2 regions of the Bacillus sp. JK74 genome follow, and region 2 is predicted to be linked to the other one. Evidence: riboswitches for the same ligand, from Rfam matches in the RefSeq annotation. Region 2 holds a riboswitch; the other holds the start of a gene.
What was found. Region 2 has a riboswitch for lysine ahead of ACWJJ5_RS01190 (amino acid permease). Riboswitches for the same ligand answer to the same signal wherever they lie in the genome.
Positions count from the first base shown of each region.

Region 1 (7,466 bases), on a different contig from region 2:
TTTGAACCGTTAAAAGAACTTGCCGAGGTGCTCGGAGCAGCCGTGGGCGCTTCGCGCGGCGCGTGTGACGCGGACTACTGCGACTATTCTCTTCAAATCGGCCAGACGGGGAAAGTCGTCACGCCGGATTTGTATATCGCCTGCGGCATTTCCGGAGCGATTCAGCATTTGGCGGGCATGTCAAACAGTAAGGTCATCGTTGCCATTAACAAAGACCCGGAAGCGGAAATATTTAAAATAGCGGACTACGGAATTGTCGGCGATTTGTTCGAAGTGGTACCGCTTCTGACCCAGGAATTTAAAAATGCCAATATTCATTCATAATCAAAACCCTCTGGCTTATTTGTCAGAGGGTTTTGGTTTGCGTTAATTGATTCGTACAAATTACATATTGATAAAACAATAGATTGACATGTACGAACCAATGTAATAAGCTTTTGTAAAGCGCTTACAAACTTATCCAGTCAGCATACATCCCAGATAGATCGGCTGTAGTGCTTTCATTCTTATTAAGGGGAAGGAATGATCAAGTTTGTCTCACAATACGGCAGTCATTCAAACTGATATCACACGGGGAACCATTAATAAAAACATATACGGACATTTCGCGGAACATCTGGGAAGAGGCATATATGAGGGCATCTGGGTCGGAAAAGATTCCGATATTCCGAATACCGGAGGGGTCAGGACGGATGTCGCCGCCGCCCTCAAACAGCTTCAGATTCCCGTCCTCAGGTGGCCGGGCGGCTGTTTTGCTGATGAATATCATTGGGCGAACGGCGTAGGGAAACGCAAAACCATGCTGAATACCCATTGGGGCGGGACGATTGATTCTAATGAATTCGGCACGCACGAGTTTATGATGCTTTGTGAAATGCTCGGATGCGAACCGTACATCGCCGGAAACGTCGGCAGCGGAACGGTTAAAGAAATGGCTGATTGGATTGAATACATGACGTTTGAAGCAGGCACCCCGATGTCTGACTGGAGAAAAGAAAACGGGCGGGAAACACCGTGGAAGCTGAAATATTTCGGAATAGGAAATGAGAACTGGGGCTGCGGCGGAAACATGCATCCTGAGTATTATGCCGACCTTTACCGAAACTTTCAAACCTATGTCCGCAATTACAGCGGTAATGAAATCTATAAAATTGCCGGCGGCGCGAATGTCGACGATTACCGCTGGACTGAAATTTTAATGAAAAAAGCCGCTGATCTCATGGACGGGCTGAGCCTGCATTATTACACAATACCGGGCGACTTCTGGAAGGGGAAAGGATCAGCGACGGAGTTTACGGAAGATGAATGGTTCATCACGATGAAAAAAGCGGCGCATATGGATGAATTGATCACAAGGCACAGCGCCATCATGGATCAGTACGATCCCGAAAAAAGAGTCGGGCTGATCATTGATGAATGGGGCACGTGGCTTGATCCTGAGCCGGGCACGAATCCGGGCTTTCTGTATCAGCAGAATACGATCCGCGACGCCCTTGTCGCCGCCGCGCATTTTCACATTTTTCATCAGCACGCAGACCGCGTACAGATGGCCAATATCGCGCAAACCGTCAACGTGCTTCAGGCAATGATCCTGACAGAAGGGAACGATATGCTGTTGACGCCGACGTATCATGTGTTTGATATGTTTAAGGTGCACCAGGACGCATCTCTTTTAGCCTCAGAAACAATAGCGGCCGGGTACGAATGGAATGACGGCCGGCTCCCGCAAGTCAGCATTTCAGCGTCCAAACAGCAAAACGGAGACATACATATCAGCATTTGCAATATCGATCATCTGCACAAAGCTGACGTGAAGATTGAACTGCGGGGCATGAAAAAGACAGGGACGCCTTCGGGAACGATTCTGCACGCGGAAAAAATGAATGCCCGCAATACATTCAGCAGTCCGGAAAACGTCAAACCGAAGCCGTTTTCCGGGTTTGCTCAAAAGGGAGGAAAACTTGAGGCGGAGCTTCCTCCGATGGCGATTGTATTAATCACGCTGCCTGCGGATCCATCTTAAGTTTTGAACGCCCGCCGCCCGGTTATAATACACTGTATAAATAAGATTATTTCCGGCGGGTTCGGGAGAAAATAATATAAGCATTAAATTAGCATGAACGAATGGGAGATGCTATACTAAAAATCATCATTTGACAATTGGAGGAATAACAAATGGCTATCGTAAAAGCAACTGATCAATCGTTCTCAGCTGAAACAAGTGAAGGTGTCGTATTGGCTGATTTCTGGGCTCCTTGGTGCGGACCTTGTAAAATGATCGCGCCCGTTCTTGAAGAGCTTGATCAAGAAATGGGAGACAAATTGAAAATCGTCAAAATCGACGTGGATGAAAACCAAGAAACTGCCGGTAAATACGGCGTCATGAGCATCCCGACACTTCTCGTGCTAAAAGACGGAGAAGTCGTTGAAACATCTGTCGGCTTCAAACCGAAAGAAGCTCTTGAAGAGCTTGTAAACAAACATCTGTAAGCCGAAAGCTTCCGTTACGGCAGGGCGATTCCTTTGAAAGGGAATCGCCTTTTTTTGATCTTCCAAAAGCTGAGAATGGAGAAAAACAAATGTTCGTGATACACTGAATGGACACGAGAAATGAATGTAAGGAAGGGTAACGTATGAATAAACAACTGAAAGAAAAGCTGGCCCTCCTTCCCGATCAGCCGGGCTGTTATTTAATGAAAGACCGTCAAAAAACAGTCATCTACGTGGGGAAAGCGAAAGTCTTGAAAAACAGGGTGCGGTCTTATTTCACCGGTTCTCACGACGCAAAAACCCAACGGCTTGTGACGGAGATTGAGGACTTTGAATATATCGTGACTTCCTCCAATCTTGAAGCGCTTATTTTGGAAATGAATCTGATTAAAAAATACGATCCGAAATACAACGTCATGCTGAAAGATGATAAAACCTATCCCTTTATAAAAATCACCCATGAACGCCATCCTCGGCTGATTGTCACCCGGAATGTCAAAAAAGACAAAGGACGCTATTTCGGCCCGTATCCGAATGTGCAGGCGGCGCGGGAAACGAAAAAACTGCTGGACCGCCTTTACCCGCTCAGGAAATGCTCAAAGCTTCCGGACCGCGTCTGTCTTTATTATCATCTCGGACAATGCCTCGCCCCATGTGTAAAGGATATATCTGAGGAGACAAACCGCGAGATTGTTGAAGACATCACCCGTTTTTTAAAGGGAGGGCATAACGAAATCAAAAAAGAGCTTGAAGCGAAAATGGCAGAAGCGGCCGAAAAGCTTGAATTTGAACGGGCTAAAGAATTCCGCGACCAGCTTGCTCACATCGAATCGACGATGGAGAAGCAGAAAATGACCATGAATGACCTTCTGGACCGCGATGTGTTTGCATATGCCTACGATAAAGGCTGGATGTGCGTCCAAGTCTTTTTTATACGCCAAGGAAAACTGATCGAACGCGATGTCAGCATGTTTCCGATGTATCAGGAAGCGGATGAAGAGTTTCTGACCTTCATCGGCCAGTTCTATTCCAAAAACAATCACTTTCTGCCTAAGGAAATTCTGGTGCCTGACAGCGTTGACAGGGACATGATCAGCGAGCTGTTGGAAACCGCCGTGCATCAGCCGAAAAAAGGCCCGAAAAAAGAGCTGCTTTTGCTTGCGCACAAAAATGCGAAAATCGCCCTGCGGGAAAAATTCTCGTTAATCGAGCGGGATGAGGAACGGTCAATCGGTGCAGCCGAACGGCTTGGCGACGCACTGAATATTTACACGCCGCATCGGATTGAAGCGTTTGACAACTCCAATATTCAAGGCACAAACCCCGTATCGGCCATGATTGTCTTTATAGACGGAAAACCGAATAAAAAGGAATACCGCAAATATAAAATTAAAACCGTAACAGGGCCTGATGATTACGGCTCAATGAGGGAAGTCGTCAGAAGAAGATACACGAGGGTGCTCCGCGAAAACCTTCCGCTGCCGGATTTAATCATCATTGACGGCGGAAAAGGGCAGATTAACGCGGCGCGCGACGTGCTCGAGAATGAGCTCGGCCTTGATGTCCCGGTAGCGGGATTGGCGAAAGATGATAAACACCGGACATCGAACCTGTTGATCGGCGACCCGCTTGAACCGGTGTTTCTGGAGCGGAACAGCCAAGAGTTTTACCTGCTTCAGCGCATTCAGGACGAAGTTCACCGTTTTGCGATCAGCTTTCACAGACAGATCCGGGGAAAAAGCGTCTTTCAATCCGTTCTGGATGATATCCCCGGAATCGGCGAAAAACGCAAAAAAATGCTCTTAAAACATTTCGGATCTGTCAAAAAGATGAAGGAAGCAAGCCTTGACGATATCAAAAAAGCCGGTGTCCCGGCCGCGGCGGCCCAGCTGCTGTTTGAAAAATTAAAAAAATAGTATTGTGCTTTCCTGAAAAATCTGCTAGAATGTGAACTAATTTCATAAGATCGTGTTATATGGTGAAGATAGAGGTGCGAACTTCAATAGTAAGCCTTTGGAGAATGATGGATTCTGTGAAAAAGGCTGAAAGGGGAGCGTCGCCGAAGTGTATCACATCCCATCGGTGTGATTTGCTGGCCTTGCATTAAATAAATGTAAGGCTGTCAAGAATTCATTTTCTTGGAGGGCTATCTCGTTGTTCATAATCAATCGTAATGATATGAAAAAGCAATGAGAGCTATTCCTCTCATTGCTTTTTTTATTGTGGACAAAACGCTCTTTTCTCCTCACCCGCACGAACCAAAATGTAAAGGGTGGTCTAGTATGGGTCTTATCGTACAAAAATTCGGAGGCACTTCCGTGGGCTCTGCCGAAAAAATTCAAAATGCCGCAAATCGCGCCATTGCTGAAAAGCAAAAAGGCCATGATGTCGTAGTCGTCGTTTCGGCAATGGGAAAATCAACCGACGCGCTCGTTAACCTCGCGGCTGAAATCACATCTGAACCAAGCAGACGCGAGATGGATATGCTTTTGTCTACGGGGGAGCAGGTCACGATTTCGCTTTTGGCCATGGCGCTTCAGGAAAAAGGATATGACGCCGTCTCTTATACGGGCTGGCAGGCGGGTGTCCGCACGGAAGCCGTTCACGGCAATGCGAGAATTACGGATATTGATATCACGGCGATTCGTTCGCAGCTTGCAGAAGGCAAAATTACAGTCGTTGCCGGTTTTCAGGGCGTAACGGAAGACGGCGGCATCACGACGCTCGGACGGGGCGGTTCCGATACGACGGCGGTCGCTCTTGCAGCAGCGCTGGATGCGGATAAATGCGACATTTATACAGATGTTCCGGGCGTATTTACGACAGATCCGCGGTATGTCCGGTCAGCGAGAAAACTGGCGGGGATTTCTTATGATGAAATGCTGGAGCTTGCAAATCTCGGAGCGGGTGTTCTTCACCCGCGGGCGGTTGAGTTCGCAAAAAACTACCAAGTGCCTTTAGAAGTGCGGTCAAGCACGGAGCATGAAGCCGGAACATTAATTGAGGAGGAATCATCAATGGAGCAGAATTTAATCGTCAGAGGAATTGCATTTGAAGACCAGATCACAAGGGTGTCCGTTACGGGCCTTGCAAGCGGACTGACAACACTTTCAACAATCTTCACCGCGCTGGCAAAACGAAACATCAACGTTGACATTATTATTCAGACACAGTCGGACGATGGGGAAGCGGATATTTCTTTCTCAGTGAAAACGGAAGATGCCGCGCAAACGGTCGCCGTGCTTGAAGAATATAAAAACGCGCTTAACTATGAAAAAATTGAAACCGAAAGAAAACTGGCGAAAGTCTCCATTGTCGGGTCGGGCATGGTTTCAAATCCCGGCGTCGCCGCGGACATGTTTGCCGTACTGGCGGAAAAAAATGTACAAGTCAAAATGGTAAGCACATCCGAAATAAAAGTATCAGCGGTTGTCAGCGAAAATGATATGGTGAAAGCGGTCGAAGCGCTTCATGACGCGTTTGAGCTTTCTAAACAGCCGTCTGCCGTATAAACGGGCAGGCAAAAAGGCGGGACTTTTGAGTCACCGCCTTTTTCAATTATACAGGGTCCTTCATATCCCATTTTACGGTCAGGACGACTTTATCCGCTCTCTTTTTTACCTGTTCATAAGATTCTGCAATCTGATCGTTCATCAATTGAATCTGTTCGGCTATAAAACCGGCTTCAAGCTGGAAACAAGGCTCTTTCTGATGTTTGAGCCTGTTGGACACGAGCGGTCCTTCCAGTTCAAATTCCAATTCTTGTTTTTTTGATCCTGCGTTTGTCAAAGTTCCCCAGCCGGCTTTTTCAAAAAAGGCGGGGATTTCTTCCCACGATTGAAGAGGAAATTTGCGGGCGAGGCGTTTTCCCGCCCAATACATCATCGATGAATGATCCGGGCCGAGGATATCCGGAAGCACGATTTCCCGGATTAATTCGTAGCCGTATGCGCTGACGTCGAGTTCAGTTAAAGGTTCTAAAGCTGCTTCATAATTATTCTTCATATTATGTATTCCCCTCTCTCCTTCGTTTATTATAGCTTAAACAGGGGGGAGGATTACAGGATGATCCTATAAAACCCGTGAAAAAAAGTGAGAAAGATATCGCAGGAAAATAAAATTTTCCCTCCAGATAATCAATTCCGAAAATTATAATTTATGTACACGTTTTCTTGACGCCCTTTTGAGGGAGGAGTAAAATGAAATTGTCAATAAATTTTAATAAAGTGCTTACAATTGAAACGAAGTGGGGGCAGAGATTTTAGTACATTTCGCACTTAAATCAAACAGGGGGTAAAGTAATGTCTGGGAACAGAGAGTTTTATTTTCGAAGATTGCATTCCTTGCTCGGTGTTATTCCGGTCGGCATCTTTTTGATCCAGCATTTAGTCGTCAACCAATTTGCCGCAAGGGGAGCGGATGCGTTTAACAAGGCGGCCGGCTTTATGGACAGTCTGCCGTTCAGGTATGCGTTAGAAATTTTTATTATTTTCTTACCTTTAATTTATCATGCGGTTTACGGTGTGTACATAGCATTTACTGCGAAAAACAACGCTGGCCACTACAGTTATTTCAGAAACTGGATGTTTGTGCTTCAGCGTGTCACTGGTATTCTCACCCTTATTTTCGTCAGCTGGCATGTGTGGCAGACGCGGATTGCCGCGCAGATGGGCGCTGAAGTCAACTTCGATATGATGGCGAATATTCTGAGCTCGCCGTTTATGCTCGGTTTTTACATTGTAGGCGTTTTATCGGTCATTTTCCACTTTTCAAACGGCTTATGGTCTTTTGCGGTCACATGGGGGATCACGGTTACGCCGCGTTCTCAAAGAATTTCGACTTACGTGACGCTGATTATATTTTTAGCGCTTTCATACGTAGGTTTAAAAGCGATTTTTGCGTTTGTGTAAGAGAACTAGATTACTAGAGGGAGAGGGGCTATCATGAGTCAATCAAGCATTATCGTAGTCGGCGGG
Region 1 covers NZ_JBSJQB010000003.1:227,122-234,587, forward strand. The annotation lists gene ACWJJ5_RS11285 (electron transfer flavoprotein subunit alpha/FixB family protein) at 1-324, shown strand, start outside; gene ACWJJ5_RS11290 (alpha-N-arabinofuranosidase) at 533-2,023, shown strand; gene trxA (thioredoxin) at 2,176-2,490, shown strand; gene uvrC (excinuclease ABC subunit UvrC) at 2,634-4,406, shown strand; lysine riboswitch at 4,468-4,647, shown strand; gene ACWJJ5_RS11305 (aspartate kinase) at 4,773-6,002, shown strand; gene ACWJJ5_RS11310 (YslB family protein) at 6,049-6,495, opposite strand; gene sdhC (succinate dehydrogenase cytochrome B558) at 6,792-7,400, shown strand; gene sdhA (succinate dehydrogenase flavoprotein subunit) at 7,434-7,466, shown strand, end outside.
Region 1: linked by a shared signal. The riboswitch ahead of ACWJJ5_RS11305 (aspartate kinase) and the one ahead of ACWJJ5_RS01190 (amino acid permease) in region 2 are both predicted to bind lysine.

Region 2 (7,466 bases):
ACAATGAAGCTCAGCGGATTAATGAGAAGCAGACATTCCTCAAGAACCGAATTGTTCTGCAGACCAAAACCGAGCTTATACACGGCATAGGTTTTCATCCACATGAACAGGATGGACAGGCATAAAAACCGATGATTGCTGAAAAAGGTTTTCTTCATATGTATGACTCCTCACCCTAAAAGCGAAAAGACGCTTTTTGTTTAAGAGATGCGGCCGTGAACCAGTTCGTATAAATAATAGCAGGATACAATCGTTAAGCCGGCCAGCACAAGCTGCTCCGAAAAGCTCCCCGTTCTCATATAAAGGGGAAGACGGAAGCGGATGGCGGACGGAAACAGCAGTTTAATGCCGTTGACGGTCCATGCGTCAAGCACAAGGTGGCTCGCCATTCCGATCATCAGTCCGGCGGAAATGCTCGGATTCGGAATATAGGTTGCCGTAATGAAAAACATAATAAGCATAAACAGCAGGCTATGTGTAAACGTTCTGTGGCCGAACACCGTGCTTACGATCTTGGACAGAACGGGCAGCGTTCTGCCGATTTTGCTTTTCGTATGGCATATGTCGGGAATCAGCGCCCCGAGGGCACCCGCTGAGGTCATAAGGACCGGATCATACCCATAATAATACGCAATTGCGGAACAAGAAGCGATGCCTCCCATGATGTGTGTTTTTCCTGTCATTTTTCGCTTCTCCTTTTTATTTTTGCCAAAATCCCCTGAATTACAAATATATCAAGAGAATGCATGTTTGATCAACAAACTTTACCTGTTCCGCCAAAAGGAAGGAGACGCGGATTCCGCATATTCTGCCGCGGAAAAAGACACATTATAGGTGTACCTATATTTGATAAAGAGGTGATACAGATGGCTTTCTTTAACAAAGAAAAAGGAAAAAACAGCGATAAAAACAAAAACGTCATTCAAGGCGCGCTTGACGACGCCAGTGCAGCGCTGAAAGACGATCCGCTTCAAGAAGCTGTTCAAAAGAAAAAAAACAACCGCTGACCATATAAGACGGGTAGGGCGAACGCTCTATCCGTTTTCCGTCTAATATTTCCCTTTGACAGATCTTTTTATCTCTGATAACCTCTGAGTAGAATTGAATGATAAAAATCCTCACTCTTTCTCGGTGAGGTAGAGGTTGCGCTTGATGATGAGTCGCACATGCCAGGCTGATAAGGGGCCGCAAAACATGTGTTAAAGGCATCAGCGCCGAAGTGTAAAGAAAGCCGATCCTTCTTTATGCTGGGACTGTATCTGAATAAGTGCAGGACTGCCGCGTGCTTTTTCGCGGAGGGCTATCCGGAGATCAAGGGTGTGTGTGTTTCTTTAAGCATGGACTTTTGTTCAGGCTTTTTTTGCGTGTAAATATGGTCTCGGGGTCTGGTCCGTACGAATGAACAACCAGGAGGTACAAGAATGGAACAGACGAAAAAATGGGGTTTTTGGTTATTAACGGCGTTTGTCGTAGGAAATATGGTAGGCTCGGGCATCTTTTCGCTTCCGAGTACGCTCGCAAAAATCGCGAGCCCGTTCGGCGCCACATCGGCATGGCTTTTAACGGGAGCCGGTGTGTTAATGATCGCGATGGTCTTCGGCCACTTATCCATCCGCAAGCCTGAGCTGACGGCGGGGCCGCAAAGCTATGCGCGTGCGCTGTTCAGCGATCGGAAAAAAGGGAATGCAGCGGGCTTCACGATGGTGTGGGGCTACTGGGTGGCGAGCTGGATCAGCAACGTGGCGATCATCACGAGCCTTGCCGGATATTTAACATCATTTTTCCCGATTTTAACGGATAAGCGTGAAATGTTTTCGATCGGCGGTCAGGCGGTTACGCTCGGCCAGCTGCTGACGTTTGCCGTATGTACAGTTTTATTATGGGGCACTCACACGATCCTCGTCACCAGCATTAACGGTGCGAGTAAATTAAATTTCGTCACGACGTTTTCAAAAGTATTAGGATTTATCTTCTTTATCATTGCAGGTTTGTTTGTATTTCAAACGTCGTTTTTCGATCATTTTTATTTTCCAGTTCAAACAGGTCCTCACACGGTTGAGGGAATCGGCGGACAGATCCACAATGCGGCGATTTCAACATTATGGGCGTTCGTCGGAATTGAATCGGCAGTCATTTTATCCGGGCGCGCCCGTTCGCAGCGCGACGTGAAACGCGCCACCATTACCGGATTATTGATCGCGCTCAGCATCTATATCATCGTGACATTGATTACGATGGGCGTGCTTCCGCATGGTAAGCTTGTCGGCTCGGAAAAACCGTTTGTTGACGTATTGTACGCGATCGTCGGCAGCGCGGGAAGCGTCATTATGGCGATTCTGGCGATTTTGTGTCTGTTCGGAACGATGCTCGGCTGGATTCTTCTCGGTTCTGAAGTTCCGTATCAAGCGGCGAAATCAGGAGACTTTCCCGCTGCTTTTGCAAAAACGAATAAACAGGGAAGCCCGGTTGTGTCGTTAATCGTAACGAACGTAATGTCACAGATCTTTATCTTTTCGGTTATTTCCCGGACGATCAGTGACGCGTTTACGTTTTTAACAACGGCGGCGACGCTTGCTTATCTGATTCCGTATCTCGTGTCAGCGTTTTACAGCCTGAAGCTCATTTTTACGGGTGAAACGTATGACGAGATAAAGGGCTCAAGAGTAAGAGACGGTATCATCGCCATCCTTGCCTGCATTTATTCTTTTTACGTCATTATTACCGGAACGGCCGATTTAACGACCTTTATTCTCGGTATCGGGCTGTTTTTCGTCGGTTTGCTGTTATATCCTTTCGTCTCAAAGAAATTTGCAAACAACAGACAATCGGTATGACAAAAAAAGACATCTCGCGTCTGTGAGATGTCTTTTTTGTTTGCGGCAGCGGATTACTTTTTGACGGCGTGTATATAATGAATGGTCTCGAATGCGGTTAAATGGTCAGTGCGTCCGCTGAAAAAACGGTCATTGACGTCTGCCGGAGATAAATGTTCATAAATAAGCAGACCTGAAGATTCTAATACCTTTTCGATTTCTTTATAACTGAAACACGATAACATCGGTTCTCCGCCTGCTGCAGCCATTTTCACCATGTTTTCCACTCTGTTTGACAGTCCTCTTTCTTCAAAGAGCGACTCATCTGCATAATCAAACACGATAGAGCTTCCCGGCGGGACTTCGGCAAATAATTGTGTGAGCAGGCGGGCGAGATGCTCTTTCGTAAGGTAGTATGACACTCCGAGCAGGCTGAAAAAGGTTTTTTGGCGTGAAAAACCTTCCTGATACAGACGGCTGAAAGAAAGCGAAGCGGCGAAGTTCATCGGTACAAAATGAAGATGATGGGAAATGTCGAGATTCAGATGTTTCAATCTCTTTATTTTGTCTTCCTGTGAAGCGGGATGATCGATTTCAAATATGTCTAACGCGTTTGTCACCTCAGGATGTCTGAAACAGAAAGTATCCAGACCCGCGCCAAGGATGACATACTGTTTGGCCCCGAGCTTCACTTCATTCAAAAGCACTTCTTCACAATATGCGGCACGGGCTAACGGTGTAGGAGACAGCTGTACTTGAGTCACCCATTTTAAGATGACATCCGGTTGGCCTTGAAGCCTCTGTGCCATGTCTTTGCTGAAAAATGATATACCTTGAATGAGATGATCGCGGATGTCCGAATGCTCTTTTTCAGAAATCAGATCTTGTGCCAAAAAATCATCAAATATCACCGGGGTGTCGTATTTACTATGGTACGCCCTTCCGAAAGCGGACAGCAGGGAAGTCATACTCGCCTTGTTTTCTTTCATATAAAGATCCTCCGTTATTTACATCAATCTCCGGCCGGGAGAATCTTATTATACATGTTAATCCAAAAATGTAAATTATAGCATAAATAAATTTTTTTGTCAAGTTTTAAGCGTAATAAAAAGCCGCTGTGACAGCGGCTTCGGGGTTACTTCGTTAAGCTTTTTGTGATGTAGTCGAGCTGGCCTTCAAGTGAGATCGGGTCTGAGAAATAGAAGCCGATCGGATCAATGCGGTAGACATGGTTTTGTTTGACGGCATCGAGGTTTTTCCAGATTGAGCTGTCAAGCACGCCTTTGTCGTCACCGCCGGCCTGCCATGGCCCCATAAAGATGTAGTCTCCCGCGAAGTCAGGCAGTTTCTCGAGTGAAATGCTGGCGTAGCCCGGCCCTTGATTAATGGCTTTTTCCTGCGTCAGTTTTGTGGCCTTCAGCCCGAGTTTGTCATAAATAATGCTTCCGCCGCGGCCGAAGTCTTTACCGAATACATAGATGTCTTTTCCGTTTGTCTGCATGATGGAGATGGTTTTTGAGCCGACCGCTTTTTGAACCTTTGTTTTAGCGGCAGCGGTTTTTTTATCCCATTCAGCCAGCCATTTGTCTGCTTTATCTTCAGTGCCTGTCATTTTCGCAAACTCTTTGAATTGATCAATGTTGCTGAGCTTGTCATATTTAATGGCGATTGTCGGCGCGATTTTTTCCAGTTTTTCAATATCGGTGCCTTGTGTCGTCCAGACAACGATTAAATCCGGCTTTAAGTCAATGATTTTTTCAACGGACGTGCCGTCGCCGATGTTTGTCACACCTTTTGTTTTCCCTTTGTAATAAGGGTTTTTAAATACGTTTTGCGGCGCGCCGACAACATTGATGCCGAGCTGTTTAAAGTCGCCGTAGTAGCCGTCAGCCATGACGACGACCCGTTTCGGGTGCTTCGGAATTTTAATATGGCCGTTTTCGGCTTTATACGTGATGGTTTCTTCTTTTTCAGAAGAACCTTTTGTGTCTGAAGAATTGCCGCATGCGGCCAAAGCGGCGATGAGCAGTATGGCAATCAGCGCTGCGCCGATTTTCTTGTATGTATGGAACATCTGACATTCCTTCTTTCATAAAAATTAGTGATAAAGAGAATCATTATCAGTGTGATTATATCACTGGTTTCATAGAGAAGCACGATCTTTTTTAAGAAAAACTTTCTTTTTTTATATGAAATTAGGTCTATTAAAAGAGAAGATAAAAGTGCTATACTGAAACAAGTCATTGATAATCATTATCATTACCATTCTTGTTTTGAGAAAGGAAGAACGAGTGTTGGGTCTATTGAAAAAGAAACAGACAATGACGGCTCAAGGGGCATCAGGGAGTGAAATCCAGTGGACGGCGCGTTCATTCAGAGCGGCTGTGCTGCTGTGTGCCGGTATTGCGGTTTTATTGATCGGCGCGGCTCTGTCTGTTTCCATCGGAGCTGCCGATATTCATCTGCGGACGGTGTGGGATGCTCTCTTTCACTTTCAGCCGCAAAATACATCTCATCAAATCATACGCGATCTGAGGCTGCCGAGAACCGCCGCCGCCGCGCTCGTCGGGGCTTTTTTAGCTGTGTCCGGGGCGATTATGCAGGGGCTGACGCGGAACCCGCTTGCTGAGCCTTCCATTATGGGCGTGACGTCGGGGTCAGGGTTTGCGATCGCATTGGCATTTGCTTTTTTTCCGGGTCTGTCTGCGGCGGGACTTGTTTTGTGGTCCTTTGCGGGAGCGGGAATCGGAGCGCTTATTGTGTTTGGCATCGGCCTGTTTTCAAAAGGCGGGCTGACACCGGTGAAGCTCGCGCTGGCCGGTACGGCAGTCGGCTATTTCTTAACGGGGCTTTCAAGCGCGATTGCGATCCGTTTTGATGTCGCCCAGGATGTGAAGTTCTGGTATGCCGGAGGAGTTGCTTCCGTGAAATGGGAAGGCGTGCAACTGCTGTTGGCGGCCGGTGTTATCGGACTATTGCTGGCATTTCTGATTGCGCGCTCAGTGACGGTGCTGAGCTTGGGTGAGGAACTGGCCAAAGGGCTCGGGCAGTACACATCGCTTGTGAAAGTAATCGGAATGTTTGTCGTTGTCCTCTTGACGGGGGCTTCAGTCTCAGTCGCCGGAGCCATTTCTTTTATCGGCTTGGTGATTCCGCATATCACCCGATTTTTAGTCGGGGTAGATTACAGGTGGATCATTCCCTGTTCGGCGGTATTCGGCGCCGTTCTGTTAGTTTTCAGTGATATTGCCGCAAGACTCGTCAATGCGCCGTTTGAAACACCGGTCGGCGCTTTAACCGCCCTTATCGGCGTTCCCTTTTTCTTTTATTTGGCGCGCAGGGAAAGGAGAGGGCTGTAATGAATGTAAAATCGAAAAAACCGCTGGCGGTCATGGCCGTTACGTTTGTGCTCATATGCATCGTCTTTTTTATCAGCTTAAACATGGGTGTGATCCGGATTGCGCCACTTGATACGATGCGTGTCTTTTTCGGACAGGGGGATGCCCGGGATCAGCTCGTTTTATTTGAATTCAGACTGCCGCGCATGGTGCTGTCATTGCTTGTCGGTGCAGGAATCGCGGTTTCAGGCGCGATTTTTCAAAGCGTGTCTCAAAATGACTTGGCGGAGCCGGGCATTCTTGGGATTAACGCCGGGGCGTCTTTGGCAGTCGTTCTGTTTATCTTCTTTTTCCAAGGGTCAGCTGTTGATCTAAGCATGGCCAGTACATGGCTGCTTCCGGTGAGCGCTTTGGCGGGAGCTTTTCTGGCTGCGCTGCTCATCTATGTGCTGGCTTGGAAAAAAGGCGTTTCACCTGTCCGGCTCGTTTTGGTCGGAATCGGTGTCAATGCGGGGTTTAATGCGCTTCTCTTGATTTTTCAGCTGAAAATGGACCCGCGGGATTTCATGCAGGCGCTTGTATGGATTTCCGGTTCGATTTGGAACGCCAATTGGAAAATGGTGCTGTCCATTTTGCCGTGGCTGCTGGTTCTTTTACCGTTCAGCCTCTATAAAGCCAGGTATTTAAATGTGCTCCAGCTCGGTGATCAGCTGGCGGCGGGGCTTGGCACCCGGGTTGAAAAGGAGCGGCGCGTTCTGCTGATGTCCGCCGTTGCCCTGACCGCGTCATGTGTTGCGGCAGCCGGCGGAATCGCTTTTCTCGGACTCATTGCGCCGCATTTGGCCAGAAGGCTTACCGGGCCGCGCCACCAGACGCTTATTCCGGTTTCAGCTTTGATCGGAGCATTTCTATTTCTGCTTGCCGATACGCTGGCGAGAAATGTGCTTGCACCGTCCGAAGTTCCCGTCGGCCTGGTGATTTCCGTACTCGGAGCGCCGTATTTTGTATATTTGCTGATGAAAACGAAATAGAGGAAGGAGACTGCCGCGATGAACTCATTATCGGCGGAACAGCTTACTGTCGGTTATGGCGACCGTTTGATAGCGAAAGAATTGGATATCGCCATCCCGAAAGGAAAAATTACAACGCTGATCGGTCCGAACGGCTGCGGAAAATCGACGGTTCTCAAAACGATGTCAAGAATCATGAAACCGAAATCCGGCGCCGTCTATTTAAACGGACAGGCGATCATGCAAAAATCCACGAAGGACATCGCCAAGGAAATGGCAATTCTTCCGCAGACGCCTGAAGCGCC
Region 2 covers NZ_JBSJQB010000001.1:219,960-227,425, reverse strand. The annotation lists gene ACWJJ5_RS01205 (LTA synthase family protein) at 1-158, opposite strand, end outside; gene ACWJJ5_RS01200 (metal-dependent hydrolase) at 201-683, opposite strand; gene sspJ (small acid-soluble spore protein SspJ) at 867-1,007, shown strand; lysine riboswitch at 1,130-1,311, shown strand; gene ACWJJ5_RS01190 (amino acid permease) at 1,422-2,834, shown strand; gene ACWJJ5_RS01185 (class I SAM-dependent methyltransferase) at 2,888-3,802, opposite strand; gene ACWJJ5_RS01180 (iron-hydroxamate ABC transporter substrate-binding protein) at 3,949-4,887, opposite strand; gene ACWJJ5_RS01175 (FecCD family ABC transporter permease) at 5,135-6,172, shown strand; gene ACWJJ5_RS01170 (FecCD family ABC transporter permease) at 6,172-7,182, shown strand; gene ACWJJ5_RS01165 (ABC transporter ATP-binding protein) at 7,201-7,466, shown strand, end outside.